2 regions of the Allobosea sp. P2_B12 genome follow, and region 2 is predicted to be linked to the other one. Evidence: predicted binding sites of a transcription regulator. Region 2 holds the regulator's gene; the other holds the start of a gene.
What was found. The regulator HrcA, encoded in region 2, represses chaperone genes, less so after heat shock. The targets are predictions, from matches to a motif close to GTTAGCACTCNCNNNNNGNGAGTGCTAAC.
Positions count from the first base shown of each region.

Region 1: groES (co-chaperone GroES) is a predicted target of HrcA. The motif match lies at 4,543-4,571, and genes of this name have one in related genera.

Region 1 covers NZ_JBFUDG010000003.1:9,161-16,422, reverse strand. Annotated here, with positions in the region: gene AC1DYU_RS08960 (ABC transporter ATP-binding protein/permease) at 1-456, opposite strand, end outside; gene AC1DYU_RS08955 (PAS-domain containing protein) at 617-2,248, opposite strand; gene groL (chaperonin GroEL) at 2,513-4,150, opposite strand; gene groES (co-chaperone GroES) at 4,196-4,483, opposite strand; gene AC1DYU_RS08940 (MarR family winged helix-turn-helix transcriptional regulator) at 4,691-5,161, shown strand; gene AC1DYU_RS08935 (PaaI family thioesterase) at 5,229-5,708, shown strand; gene AC1DYU_RS08930 (DMT family transporter) at 5,770-6,612, opposite strand; gene AC1DYU_RS08925 (GNAT family N-acetyltransferase) at 6,609-7,109, opposite strand; gene AC1DYU_RS08920 (sulfite exporter TauE/SafE family protein) at 7,175-7,262, opposite strand, start outside.
Region 2 covers NZ_JBFUDG010000005.1:66,420-73,681, forward strand. Annotated here, with positions in the region: gene AC1DYU_RS14030 (penicillin-binding protein activator) at 1-482, shown strand, start outside; gene hemW (radical SAM family heme chaperone HemW) at 599-1,768, opposite strand; gene rdgB (RdgB/HAM1 family non-canonical purine NTP pyrophosphatase) at 1,798-2,433, opposite strand; gene rph (ribonuclease PH) at 2,650-3,366, opposite strand; gene hrcA (heat-inducible transcriptional repressor HrcA) at 3,631-4,716, shown strand; gene AC1DYU_RS14055 (ankyrin repeat domain-containing protein) at 4,755-5,372, shown strand; gene AC1DYU_RS14060 (DUF3297 family protein) at 5,466-5,717, shown strand; gene AC1DYU_RS14065 (N-acetyltransferase family protein) at 5,727-6,257, opposite strand; gene AC1DYU_RS14070 (helix-turn-helix domain-containing protein) at 6,261-6,845, opposite strand; gene AC1DYU_RS14075 (C40 family peptidase) at 7,078-7,262, shown strand, end outside.

The sequences.
Region 1 (7,262 bases), on a different contig from region 2:
CAATACGACCAGGAAAACGAGCAGCAACACGCCCAGCCGCCCGGTAGCGATGCTGAAAGGCCCGGCCGGCCACAACTGAGCCTTGGTCGATTCCGGAGCCTCGAAATAAGGCGAGGCCAGCCGCGCGATACGTTGGATGCTGGGAACGAACGAGATCGCGTAAACCACGAGGCCGAAGACTGCGATTGTGATCGCCAAGCTGGGCGGTGGTGCGAGCGCTTGGAGGCTCACGGGCCAGTAACCGAGTTGAGCCAGTACCGAGCCCGCGCCGGTCAGAACATACTCGACCGCGAAAATGGTCGAGAAGATTCTGAGGAAAGTGGCGATTGTCTGCGCGCGCCAGGTCGCGAAAGCCAGCAGCAAACCGACCACGCCCATGCCGATGGTGCTGGCGGAACCGCTCTGCTGTCCGACGACGAGCGCCACGACGGCAAGCGCGGCGACGGCAAAACTCAACGGGCGCATCGGCGATATCCTGGCTGGGCTGATCGGCGGCGGACGCCGCGATTCGAACCATGGTCCAGTGCAACGCAACAGACAAGAAAGCTCGGCTCAAGGCGAACCGCGCCGGTTCAGCGCATTGTGAAGAGCCGATCGATGAAGGCCAAGGCGCCGTTCAACTCGCCAGCTTGCGCGTCTGCATCAGCCGGTCGGTCTTGTCGTCGATCAGGGTGATCAGGCATTGCGTCGCGCTTTCGCCGCTGGATGCGGGAAAGTGACGGATTCCGGCGATGCGCTTGCCGTTCCCCGGTGTTGCGATGGTCTGGACTGTCTCCCGGGTTCCGGTCTCGGCGATCGGCGTCAGCCTGGCGGTACCGTCGATCTTCTCGGCCGTGTCGTCCTCGAAGACCTCCTGCGCGGTCCGCCCCATGATCGCTTCGCGGGACATGCCGAACAGGACTTCCGCGGCGCGATTGACGAAAAGATAGCGCTTGGTGCCCATGTCCTGAGCCAGGATGGCCTCGTCGATGTTTTCGACCACAGCGCCGAACAGCCGCTCGATGCGTTCCAGCATGCGCTCGAGCTGGTGCTGCTTGGTGAAGTCCTCATGGGTTGCCACCCAGCCGCCATCCGCCGTCGGCTGTTCGAAAACCCGAATCCAGCGCCCATCCTTCAGGTTGACATGGCTTGTCGATGGCTTGCCCAGGCCGATGCGGGTGAGGATCGTTTTAACATATGCCGACGGGTCGCCAGAAAAAAGGCCGGCTTCGGCGCGGTGAGCCAGGATGTCGCGTAGGCTGCATCGTGTATCCATGATATTGGTCGGAAGTTTATACATTTTTCTGTAAGATTCATTCATCAGAATGACGTTAGCGTGTGCGTCTAGCATCACTAGGCCTTGTGCCATATTATCAATGGCAGAAATAAAATGAGCTTCGTTGCTCTTGAATATTTCACGCTCACGTGCCGTCTTGATTTCGTTCTTCAGAAGGTCCTCGTTATGCCGGATGACCTTCTGAAGCTGCTGTACCGCATCCGCCAGTTTCCCGATCTCGTCATCTCTTGCGATGTGCGGGATCGTCATCACGACCATGCCGGAGGCAATGCGGTCTGTTGCGGCCGTGATGTCGAGCAGCGGGGCGATCACCGAGGCCTTGAGCAGGAACGCGGTCACGCAGGTGATGGCGACGGCGCCAATGCCCAGGATGACCAGCAGGAGCTTCGTGAGCTGCATCCGCTCGCCCATCCGGGCGATGACATTAGCGCGCTTGAAGTAGACCGTTCCCAGGGCTGCGAGGTCTTCGTTGAGTGCGCTGCGCACCGAGCGATTGGCTTCGTTGTCGCCCCATTCCCGACCAGCCTCCTGGCTGATGGTCGTGGCGCGACGCACCAACTCCGCACGAAACCGAATGAATTCGGAGACGCGGGTCTTGAAAGCCTCGAACAGCTCGAGATCGTCGGCGCGAACGATGCGCTGCCATTGGTCCATGACATCCGCCAGCTCACGGTTCCGTCGCAGCAGCGCGGAACTGTAACGCTGCACGGTCGCCGCATCGCTCGACATGTAGATGCCGCGCGATTCCATGACGACCGCAAAGATCAGTCCATTGGCCTTTTCAATGTTGATGGCCGCCTGAGAAGAAGTGTCGAGCTGATCCTGATACGCGGATTGTTGCTGAACGGAGTAAACCGAAACTGCAGTCAGGGTTAAGATCAGGAAAAGAAGCCCGGCGAACGCAGCATAGAAATTGATCCGTACGCTACCTCTGAGAGGGCGGTCTGACGATTTATGTTTGAAATTCGACATCATCCGCGCCTGAAATTGCCTGTAAAAGCAAGCCTAGGCCGAGATGATTGAGGTTTGATTTCGCATTCGAATATTCTTTGACGGTTGACCAGGCTAGCGGCGCCGTCCTTGCCGCCGCTGAATGACCTGTGCCGGATGCTGGCGATTTGGCCGCATCGGCAGGGCAGCGGAGCGGTAGCAATGACCACCCGGGAAGCCTGACGAAAAAAGGCCCGGCTTGCGCCGGGCCTCCATAGTCTTCGCAGAAAGCGAAGGTGGCTTGGATCAGAAGTCCATACCGCCCATGCCGCCGCCGCCGCCCATCGGCATCGGCGAGTCCTTCTTCGGCAGCTCTGCAATCATCGCCTCGGTGGTGATGAGCAGGCCGGCGATCGAAGCCGCGTCCTGGATGGCCGTGCGCACGACCTTGGTCGGGTCGATAATGCCGGCCTTGACCAGATCGCCGTACACGCCGGTCTGGGCGTTGTAGCCGAAGGCGTATTCCTTGGACTCCAGCAGCTTGCCGACCACGACCGCGCCGTCATCGCCGGCGTTGTCGACGATCTGCTTGGCCGGGGCCATGATCGCCTTGCGGACGATCTCGACGCCGGTCTTCTGGTCGTCATTGGCGGTCTTGATCGCCTTGACGGTCGACAGAGCGCGCAGCAGCGCAACGCCGCCGCCCGGAAGGATGCCTTCTTCGACCGCAGCGCGGGTCGCGTTCAGGGCGTCGTCGACGCGATCCTTCTTCTCCTTGACCTCGACCTCGGTCGCGCCGCCGACGCGGATGACCGCGACGCCGCCGGCGAGCTTGGCCAGACGCTCCTGGAGCTTCTCACGATCGTAGTCCGACGAGGTCTCTTCGATCTGCGCCTTGATCTGCGAGACGCGGGCCTCGATGTCCTTCTTCTTGCCGGCGCCGTCGATGATCGTGGTGTTCTCCTTCTCGATGCGCACCTTCTTGGCGCGTCCGAGCATGGCGAGCGTCACGGTCTCGAGCTTGATGCCGAGGTCTTCCGAGATCATCTGGCCTGCGGTCAGGATCGAGATATCCTCGAGCATGGCCTTGCGGCGATCACCGAAGCCCGGAGCCTTGACGGCCGCGACCTTCAGGCCGCCACGGAGCTTGTTGACGACGAGCGTGGCCAGGGCCTCGCCCTCGACGTCCTCGGCGATGATGAGCAGCGGCTTGCCGGTCTGCACCACGGCCTCGAGGATCGGCAGCATCGCCTGGAGCGAGGACAGCTTCTTCTCGAAGATCAGGATGTAGGGGTCTTCCAGCTCGGCGACCATCTTCTCGGAGTTGGTGATGAAGTAGGGCGAGAGATAGCCACGGTCGAACTGCATGCCCTCGACGACGTCGAGCTCGGTCTCGGCGGTCTTGGCTTCCTCGACAGTGATGACACCCTCGTTGCCGACCTTCTGCATGGCGGTCGCGATCATCTTGCCGACCGACTCGTCGCCATTGGCCGAGATGGTGCCGACCTGCGCGACTTCCGCGTTGGACGTGACCTTCTTGGAGTTCTTCTTGAGGTCGGCGACGATGGCCTCGACGGCCAGATCGATGCCGCGCTTCAGGTCCATCGGGTTCATGCCGGCGGCAACCGACTTCAGGCCTTCGCGCATGATGGCTGCGGCGAGGACAGTCGCGGTCGTGGTGCCGTCGCCGGCATGGTCGTTCTGCTTCGAGGCCACTTCGCGCACCATCTGGGCGCCCATGTTCTCGAACTTGTCGGCGAGCTCGATCTCCTTGGCGACGGTGACGCCGTCCTTGGTGATGCGCGGAGCGCCGAACGACTTGTCGATCACGACGTTGCGGCCCTTGGGGCCGAGCGTCACCTTGACGGCGTTGGCGAGGATTTCGACGCCGCGCAGCATCCGGTCGCGCGCATCGGTGGAGAACTTGACGTCTTTGGCTGCCATGAGAGCAACTCCTTATGAATTGACGGGAAGAGCGGTCTCAGGCGTTCAGCCGATGACGCCCATGATGTCGGATTCCTTCATGATCAGGAGATCCTGGCCGTCGATCTTGACCTCGGTGCCGGACCACTTGCCGAAGAGGACGCGATCGCCCTTCTTGACGTCGAGCGCGACAAGCTTGCCGGCCTCGTCACGGGCGCCGGGGCCCACGGACACGACTTCGCCCTCTTGGGGCTTTTCCTTGGCGGTATCGGGGATGATGATGCCACCCTTGGTCTTCTCTTCGCCATCAAGGCGACGGACCACAACGCGGTCATGCAGCGGACGGAACTTCATGGTTCTGTCTTCCTCTTACATATAATTCGGTGCGGGCTGAGAGCCCGCGATGGGCATCTGTTAGCAGTCTCAATCTGCGAGTGCCAACGGATGGCGCGGAGATAGGCGCGTGCCAGCGGAGAGTCAAGAAATCATCCCGGAGAAAGGTGAATGCGTCGGGTCGCCGGGCCTGCTGGCAACGGGCTTCGAACACGCTAGCATGGCGGAATGACGACAGATGCGCCCGAACCCGCCTCGACCGGCCCCGCTCTCGAAGACATCGCCCGGGCATGCGTCGCGCTTCATGTGCGGATGACGGCGCGGGCCGTGACGCGGGCCTATGACGAGGCGATGCGCCCGAGCGGACTCAAGATCACCCAGTTCGTCCTGCTCTCGGCGCTGAGCACCGGCGCCTGGCGCTCCGTCACCGAACTCGCCGAGCGTTTCGCGCTGGAGCGCACCTCGCTGACGCGCAACCTGCAACTGCTGGTGGCGTCCGGGCTAATCGAGCCGGTCGAGTGCAAGGGGCGCGCCTCGATCCATGCCGTCACGGACAAGGGGCGGGCCGCGATCGAGACCGCGATCCCGCATTGGCGACAGGCGCAGGAGCGGATCGAGGGTGGGCTCGGCAAGGACAACTGGTCCGAGACGCGCGACCGGCTGAAAGCACTGCGTCGCGTCGCCCGCGGCACGGTCTGACGGCAGCTTGACCACGGCAGCATCCAACCCCTAACGTGCATCTACACGTTAGGGGTGAGGGCAGGTGATGGCGCGGGACGTTGGAGTGGTATCGCGGGAGACCCTGCTGGCCGGCAGCGGCCTCGATTTCCTGCGCAGCATGGTCGAGGGACGCCATCCCGGCCCGCCCTTTGCCGAGGCGATGGACTTCGATCTGGTCGAGGTCGAGGAGGGCAGGGTGGTCTTCGTCGGCAGGCCCTCGGCGCGCTTCTTCAACCCGCTCGGGACGATCCATGGCGGCTGGACCGCGACGATCCTCGATTCCGCCATGGCCTGCGCGACCCATGCGACGCTGAAAGCCGGCGAGGGCTACACGACGCTGGAGATGAAGGTGAACTATGTCCGGCCGGTCATGCCCGACAGCGGCACGGTACGCTGCGAGGGCAAGCTGATCCATCGCGGCGGCACGGTCGCGACCAGCGAGGGACGGCTGGTCGATGAGCGCGGCAAGCTGCTCGCGCACGGCACCGAGACCTGCATGATCTTTCCGGCGAAGGCGGCGGGCTGAAGCGTTTTTGAGCGAAGTGGATACCGGTTCGCTTGAAGAAAACGCGACAAAATAAAACGCCCTAACGCCGGCTGATCGCCACCGCTCCCGCCACGATCAGCAGCGCGCCGGCATAGGTCGTGATCAGCGGCACCTCGCCGAACGCGAAATAGCCGAGCAGGCTCGCCCAGATCAGCGCGGTGTATTCCAGCGGGGCGAGCCGCGAGGCCTCGGCCCGGGCGAAGGCCGAGGTCAGCGTCAGATGGCCGGCGACACCGAGCGCGCCCGCCGCGAGATAGACCAGCAGGTCGTGCGCCGTCATCGGCACGAAGGCGAGCGCGGCGGGAATGGCGAGGCAGAGCGCCGGCCCGCAGTTCTGGAAGGCGACGATAACAGCCGGATGCTCCTTCATCGCGATCCGCCGCAGCAGGATCAGGTTGAAGGCATAGGCGACGGCCGAGAACAGCGCGGCGGCGACGCCGAGGCCGGCGCCCGTGACATGGCCCTGCAGGCGCGGCCAGACCATCACCAGCATGCCGGCGACGCCGAAGCCCAGCGCCTGCAGGATCCGGCTGTCCAGCTTCTCCTTGAGAAGCAGACCGCCGAGCAGGGCGACGAAGACCGGCGCCAGGAAGGACAGCGTCAGCGTCTCGGCCAGGGGCAGCACGGACATCGAATAGAAGAAGCTGCCGGCGGTCAGGACCACGATGGGCACGCGAACGGTGTTGCCGATCAGGCTCGCGCGCGTCGGCGCGGGCGGCCGGACGAAGGCGAGCACGACGAGCGCGCAGAGGCCGCCCATGGCAAAGCGCATGAACAGCGTCAGGATGAACGGATGCGTCTGCATCTGCGCCTTCACCACCGCATCCATGACGGTGAGGAGCGCGATGCCGAGCAGGGCACGCAGCATAGGGCCTGCGCTCATGACCGCGTCGGCAGGCGCAGGCGGAAAGGATATTCCCAGGTTGCGGAGACGTCGGCGAGGTAGCGCTCGCCTGGCCAGCGCTGGAAGCCGAGCTTCTCGTAGAAGCGGTGGGCGCGGGCGAAGCGCGAATCCGACCAGAGCATCATCTCGCCGAAGCCGCCTTCGTGCGCAAAGCGCAGTGCCTCGTCGAACAGGGCCTGCGCCAGCCCGGTGCCGCGGAAGGCCGGGGCTGCATAGACCTTGGTGATCTCGACGGCGTTCTGCTCGGGCACGGGCGTGGCGCCAAGCGAGGCGGCGATGCCGCCGCCGGGCGCATCCGCGATCCAGAGCCTGCCGCCCTTGGCGGCGAAATAACTGGCGGGCCGCCGCAGTTCGGGAAACTCGTCCCATGCGAACAGGCAGTTCGGATATTCGGCGAAGCTCGCCGCAATCAAGCTCGCGAGCGGCTCTGAATCGTCGTCACGGGCTGGGCGCAGGGGAGGCGGCAGGCTGGTCATGGCGGATCGATTAGGGGCAATTCAGGTATCGCGATAGGGGGCTGCCGCGATCCTCCCCTATGCCGTCAGCGCAGCAGAGCAAGTGCAGCATCGACCGTCAGCTTCAGCGCGGCGACGGCGAGCAGCCCGTAGCACCAGACGAACAGCGTCTTC
Region 2 (7,262 bases):
AGCAGGCCGATGCCCTGTTCGTACCCGCCGCCGCCGACACCATGCCGGCGCTCGGCTTGGCTTTGCAGCAGGCCGGCTACGACCCCGCCAAGGTCAAGCCGCTTGGCACCGGCGTCTGGAACGACGCCAATGTCGCGCGCGTGCCGGCGATCCAGGGCGGCTGGTTCGCCTCGCCCGACACCGCCGGCTTCAACGCCTTCGCCGGCCGCTACCAGGCGCGCTTCAACAGCGCGCCGACGCGCACGGCGACGTTGGCCTATGACGCGGTCTCGCTGTCGGCGGCGCTGGCGCGCACGCAAGGCTCGCAGCGCTTCTCGGAAGCCGTCCTGACCAATGCCTCGGGCTTTGCCGGTGCCGATGGCGTCTTCCGCTTCCGCTCCGACGGCCAGATCGACCGGGGCCTCGCCGTGCTCGAACTGCGCAACGGCCAGATCGTGACGGTCAATGCGGCGCCGCGCGATCTGGGGCCGCGGACGCAGTGATCCGGCGTCATGGTCGGGCTTGACCCGAGCATCTCCTGACCAGAAGGCTCCGGTGTCTCGTCCGGCCGGAGATTCTCAGGTCTGCGCTTCGCTTAGCCCGAGAATGACGGCTCGCTTTACGCCGCCAGATCCGCCACGACCGCGTCCAGCAGCAGCGCGCCGTCCGGCGTGCAGGCGAGCTTGCCGCCGGGCTTGAAGGTCAGGAGTCCGTCATCGATCAGGCTCTTCACGCGGGTCTGGCTCAGCGTGCGGCCGGACAGCGCGGTGAACACCGCCGGATCGATCCCCTCGACCAGCCGCAGTCCCATCAGCAGATATTCGTCGCCCTGAGCTTCGAGGTTGAGGCGTTCGTCCTCGACCAGCGCATGCCCCTCCGCTTCGACACGCTCGAGCCAGATTTCCGGCCGCTTCTCGGTCGAATGCGCCATGCGGCCCTCAGCTGTCACCAAGCGGCCATGGGCGCCGGGGCCGACGCCGGCATATTCGCCGTAGCGCCAGTAGACGAGGTTGTGGCGGCATTCCGCGCCCGGCCGGGCGTGGTTGGATATCTCGTAGACCGGCAGGCCGTGACGGGCCGTGATCTCCTGCGTGATCTCGTAGAGGACGGCGCCCGCCTCGTGGTCGGGGATCGCGAGCTTGCCGGCCTTGAACAGCCGCTCGAACATCGTGTCAGGCTCGATGGTGAGCTGGTAGAGCGAGAGATGCTCCGCCGCATGGCTGATCGCGAGTTCGAGTTCCGCCCGCCACAAGGCGGGCGTCTGCGCCGGCGAGCGGGCATAGATCAGGTCGAAGGAATAGCGCTCGAAATATTTGCGCGCGATCGCGACCGCGTCGAGAGCCTCCTGTGCCGAATGCATCCGGCCGAGCGCCTTGAGATCGGCGTCGTTCAGCGCCTGCACGCCGAGCGAGACCCGGTTGACCCCGGCCGCGCGAAAATCCGCGAAGCGCCCGGCCTCGACGCTGGTCGGATTGGCCTCCAGCGAGACCTCGCAATCGGGATCGACCACCCAGACCTCGGCGATCGCGTCGAGGATCGCGCCGACGGTCCGCCCCTCCATCAGCGAAGGCGTGCCACCCCCAAAAAAGATCGAGGACACTGTGCGGCCCGGCGCAAGCTGCGCCCGATGAGCCAACTCGCGTCGGAAGGCGGCGATATAGCGCGCCTGGTCGGGCGGCTGCAGCCGGACATGGCTGTTGAAGTCGCAATAGGGGCATTTGGCCAGGCAGAAGGGCCAATGCACATAGACGGCAAAGCCGGCAGCCGACGTCGGATGGTCGGGAACCATCGGCGGCCTATTGAGGGCAGCGAGCGCGCTCAATTCGGCTTCCGCAGGCAGGCGGCGGCCAGCAGGGCGAAGGCGCGCGCGCGGTGCGACAGGGCCTCGACCGCGCCGCTCTTGATGGTCGTGCTCATCTCCGCGAAGGTCTGGTCGTGGCCGTCGGGCTGGAAAATCGGGTTGTAGCCGAAACCGCCGCTGCCGCGCGGCGCATCGACGATCTGCCCGTGGACGCGGCCCTCGAACAGCTCCTGATGCCCGTCCGGCCAGGCGATCACCAGCGCCGAGACGAAATGCGCCCGCCGCTGTTCAGGCGCCGTGGCGCCACGCTTGGCCATCTCGGCCAGCACGCGCGCCATCGCCGGCTTGAAATCCTTGCCCGGCCCGGCCCAGTTGGCCGAGAACAGGCCCGGCGCGCCGTCGAGCGCATCGACGCAGAGCCCCGAATCGTCCGACAGCGCCGGCAGGCCCGAGGCTTTGCAGGCTGCGACCGCCTTGATCGCGGCATTCTCGGAGAACATGAAGCCGTCCTCCTCGGGCTCGGGCAGGCCGAGTTCGCCGGCGGAGACGAGTTCGATGCCATAGGGCACCATCAACTCGCGCATCTCGACGAGCTTGCCCTTGTTATGGGTCGCGATCACGACCTTGCCGGTGAGGAGGCGGTGGGATGTCAATGTCTCATCCTCGTATTCCTACGGACCACCGACGTCCGATGGCGTTCCAACGCTTGGCCCTCGATCTTCGTCGCCCGAAGGGGGAGCAAAACGAGAGCGCTTCCGGCCTGGGTTTATTTCAGTCCTAAATGCGAAAACAAGGACACCACCCACGAAGAGGAGTCCCACGATCACGCCCAGCGCCGTCGTCAGCCACTCCATCTCAACCTCCGGAGCTTACGCCACCGTCGCCTTTTGGAGCGCGACCAGCTTGCTCACGCCGCCCTTGGCGAGCTTGAGCAGGGCCATCAGCTCTTCTTCCGAGAATGGCGCGCCTTCGGCCGTGCCCTGCACCTCGACGAGGCCGCCCGAGCCCGTGATGACGAAATTCGCATCGGTCTGCGCGCCGGAATCCTCGATATAGTCGAGGTCGAGCACCGGATTGCCGGCGACGATGCCGCAGGAGATCGCCGCGACATGGTCCTTCAGCGGGTTCGGCCCCTTCAGCATGGAGCGGCCCTCCATCCATTTCAGCGCGTCGTGCAGCGCGACCCAGGCGCCGGTGATCGAGGCCGTGCGGGTGCCGCCATCTGCCTGCAGCACGTCGCAATCGACCACGATCTGGCGCTCGCCGATCGCGGTCAGATCGACCACGGCGCGAAGCGAGCGCCCGACCAGCCGCTGGATTTCCTGCGTGCGGCCCGAGGGCTTGCCGGAGGTGACCTCGCGGCGATTGCGCTCATGCGTGGCGCGCGGCAACATCGCGTATTCTGCGGTGACCCAGCCCTTGCCGGTGCCGCGCAGCCAGGGCGGACCCTTTTCCTCGACGGTCGCGGCGCAAAGCACGCGGGTCTCGCCGAAGGTCACCATGCAGGAGCCCTCGGCATAGCGCACGACGCCGCGTTCGAGCGTGACCTTGCGCATCTCGTCTGCGGCGCGTTTGGAGGGTCGCATGGCGGTATCCTGATTGTTTTGAGATGGCGGCTTGTAGGCGGTCGGAGGGGACGGGGCAAGGCGAAGGGCTCATGCGTGTGACGTCATTGTCGGGCTTGTCCCGGCCATCCACGTCTTCGCCCGTCGAGCGCTATGCCAAAGACGTGGATGCTCGCCACAGGGGCGAGCATGACGGAAAAGCCGGAGCTCTTCCCTCTTGCCCCTTGATCCTCCGCGAGGCCGCGCCGACAATAACCCGATGTCGCATCCGGTTTTTCACTGACAATGAGCGCTCACACGCCGCGTCCCGAATCCCCGAGCGGCTTGATCGAGACCGATCAGCGTTCGCGCGAGATCTTCCGTCAGATCGTCGACGGCTATCTTGCCACCGGCGAGCCGGTCGGCTCGCGCAATATCGCCCGCCTGCTGCCGATGGCGCTGTCGCCGGCGACGGTGCGCAACGTCATGACCGATCTCGAACTCGCCGGTCTGATCTACGCGCCGCACACCTCGGCGGGGCGCCTTCCAACAGAGAGGGGTCTGCGCTTCTTCGTCGATGCGATGATGGAGGTCGGAAACCTGACCTCGGACGAGCGCATGCGCATCGAGGCGCAGATGACCGCCGCCGCCAGCGGCCGCACGCTGGACGGCACGCTGACGGAGGCCTCGGCGCTGCTCTCGGGACTGTCGCGCGGCGCCGGCGTCGTCGTCACCACCAAGGCCAATGCCAGGCTCAAGCACATCGAATTCGTCAGGCTCGACCCGGCGCGCGCGCTGGTCGTGCTGGTCGCCGATGACGGCACGGTCGAGAACCGTCTGCTTGCTCTGCCGGCAGGCCTGCCGGCCTCCGCCCTGACGGAGGCCGGGAACTTCCTCAACGCCCGCATCATGGGCAAGACGCTGGGCGAGTTGCGCGGCGAGATCGCCCAGTATCGCGCGCAGATGGAGCAGGAGCTCGACTCGCTGACCGCGCGCCTGGTCGAGAGCGGCATCGCCACCTCCTCGGGGCCGAGTTCGGACCGCCATCTGATCGTGCGTGGCCAGGCCAATCTGCTGGAGGATTTGAAGGCGCAGGAGGATCTCGAACGCATCCGTCTGCTCTTCGGCGATCTCGAGACGCAGACCGACGTGATCGACCTTCTCAGCCGCGCCGAAGCCGGCGACGGCGTGCGCATCTTCATCGGCTCGGAGAACAAGCTGTTCTCGATGTCGGGTTCCTCGATGGTCGCCGCACCCTTCCGCGACGCCGAGCAGCGCATCGTCGGCGTCGTCGGCATCATCGGCCCGACCCGGCTGAACTATGCCCGCATCGTGCCGATGGTGGACTACACCGCGAAGGTGGTCGGGCGTTTGCTCGATGGCGGGCGGTGAGCAGCGCGCGCCGTCTGTGCAGCGCGATTCTGGGTGTGATGCTGATGACGACGGCCGCCGGCGCAACGGAGTCCGCCCTGATCGATGCCGCCGCTGCGGGGCGTGCCGAGGAGGTCGCCCGTCTCATCGCGGCTGGCGTCCCACTCGAAGCGCAGGATGCCCAAGGGCGTAGCGCCCTGCTGCTCGCGGTCGCGGGCAATCATGTCGCGGTTGCGCGCACCCTGCTCGATGCCGGCGCGAGCCCAAACACGCAGGCCGCCAATCGCGATACGCCCTGGCTTCTGGCCGGCGCATCGGGGCGGGCCGAGATCATCGCGGCGATGCTGCCGCGCAAGCCCGATCTGACGATCCGCAACCGCTATGGCGGCAACGCCCTCATTCCGGCCTGCGAGCGCGCCCATGTCGAGGCCGTGAAGCTGCTCCTGACCAGCGGCATCGACGTCGATCACGTCAATGATCTCGGCTGGACCTGCCTGCTGGAGATCGTGATCCTCGGCGATGGCGGCCCGCGCCATCAGGAGGTCGCGAAGCTGGTTCTCGACGCTGGCGCCAATCCCGGCCTCGCGGACAGGGATGGCGTGACGCCCCTGGCTCATGCCCGCCAGCGTGGCCAGCATGCGATCGCGCGCCTGATCGAGCAGGCCGGCGGTCGCTGAAACCCCGCGATTTGGCATCGCCGCCGGATCGCGCTACCTGTGCCGCAACGCGGCCTGGCCGCCATCCGACACGCGATCCCCGAGGCTTCCGCCATGACCGACACCCTGCCCGACCGCCTCTCCTCCAACCCCAACAGCCCCTTCTATGACGAGGAACTGCTGGCGCGGGATATCGGCATCCGCTTCAAGGGCGTCGAGAAGACCAATGTCGAGGAATACTGCGTCAGCGAGGGCTGGGTGCGCCTCACCGCCGGCAACGCCAAGGACCGCTTCGGCAATCCGATGACGGTGAAGCTCAAGGGCGAGGTCGAGCCCTATTTCCGCCAGGCCGAGCCCGAGGCCTGACGGCCCGTCTCAGGCGAGCGACTTGTAGAAGAAGGTCGAGCCGCAGAAGCTGCCGTCCGGCAGAAGCGCGAACCGGGGAATCGTGCCGGCTTCCGTCCAGCCGAGCCGGTTGTAGAGCCGCCGCGCCGCACCACCCTCGTCGCTGTCGAGCACCAGAAGATCGCGCTTCGCCTTCCGGGCCTCGGCCTCTGCCGCCTGCATCAGCGCCTCGCCGATACCGCGTCGGCGCGCCCGCGAATGCACCAGCACCTTGGCAATCTCGGCCCGGTGCGGCTGATTGGGCTTGCCGATCAGTTGAAGCTGCGCCGTGCCGACGATCTCGCCGGCCAGGCGCGCGACCAGCAGGATCGTCCGGCCGGCACCGACCTCGCCTGCTACCCCGCTCCAGAAGCCGCGATAATCCTCCTGCGTGTTCCACGCCATGAAGCCGACCGAGGCGCCATGGGCGACGCAGTCGTTGAGTATCGCGACCAGCGCCGGGATGGCCTCCCGGGCGGCGTCCGGGCCGAGCGTTTCGATCAGGGGTTCATCCACCGGCATCATTCATCCTTCGAATGGCGCTCGGCCGGGTGCGGTCAGCACGACGGCATAGCGCGCGGGCAAACTGCCGGGGTTGTGGTAGGCGATGGGCCCGTCGAGCAGCATCTGCAGGCAGTCCCCCGCCGCCAGCGGGTGCTCGACGCCATCAAGCGTGACGATCATCTCGCCGGCGAGCACCCAGACCTGCTGGTCGAGCCGATGCGCGCTGCGGGCCGCGTCCAGCAGAACACGCGCGCCGGGCGGCATCTCGACATCGACGATCTCGATCCCCGAGCCGGTTCCCGCCGGCGAGACGTTGCGCCGGAGATAGCCGCTGGCCGGATCGGTCCAGACCGGCTGATCGGCGTGCCGCGCCAGGGGGCCGCCATGGTCCTCGTCGCGAAACAGCGCCGAGAGAAAGATCCCGAGCCCGGCGCAGATCCGGTCCAGAAGCGCTGCCGTCGGGCTCGATTCACCGCGTTCGACCCGCGAGATCATCGCGCGGCTGACGCCTGAGCGTTCGGCCAGCATGTCGAGCGTCAGGCTGCGGCTCTGGCGCAGCGCCTTGATGCGCGCGCCGAGCCGCCGGTCGAGTTCGATGTCGTCCACGATTTCCATGAATGGAGATATATTCCACTATATAAGAAAATCAACCGATTGGCCTTGACCTTTGCCGCCCGGTCTCACTGGTGCGGCGTGAACCCGGTTTTCACCACATTTCCAAGTCCTGGCGCCGCAACGGCTGGGTTTTCCGGAATGATCAGGAATTTGCGCTTTGATGAGCCCCAACGACGCCGCTGAAGGCGCGGGCCGCAAGGGAAGCGGCGGAGGGGAGGCGGTCATGAATCGCGGTCTCGAATTTCTGGGGCGGTCCGTCGTCGGGTTCATCACCCGCGGCAAGCCTGAGCCCGGCCCGGTCGATGCCAAGGCGCTGGCACGGCTCCAATCGGCACTGCAGCCCGGCGACGTCCTGCTGGTCGAAGGCAGCATGAAGGTCTCGGCCGCGATCAAGTATCTGACGCAGTC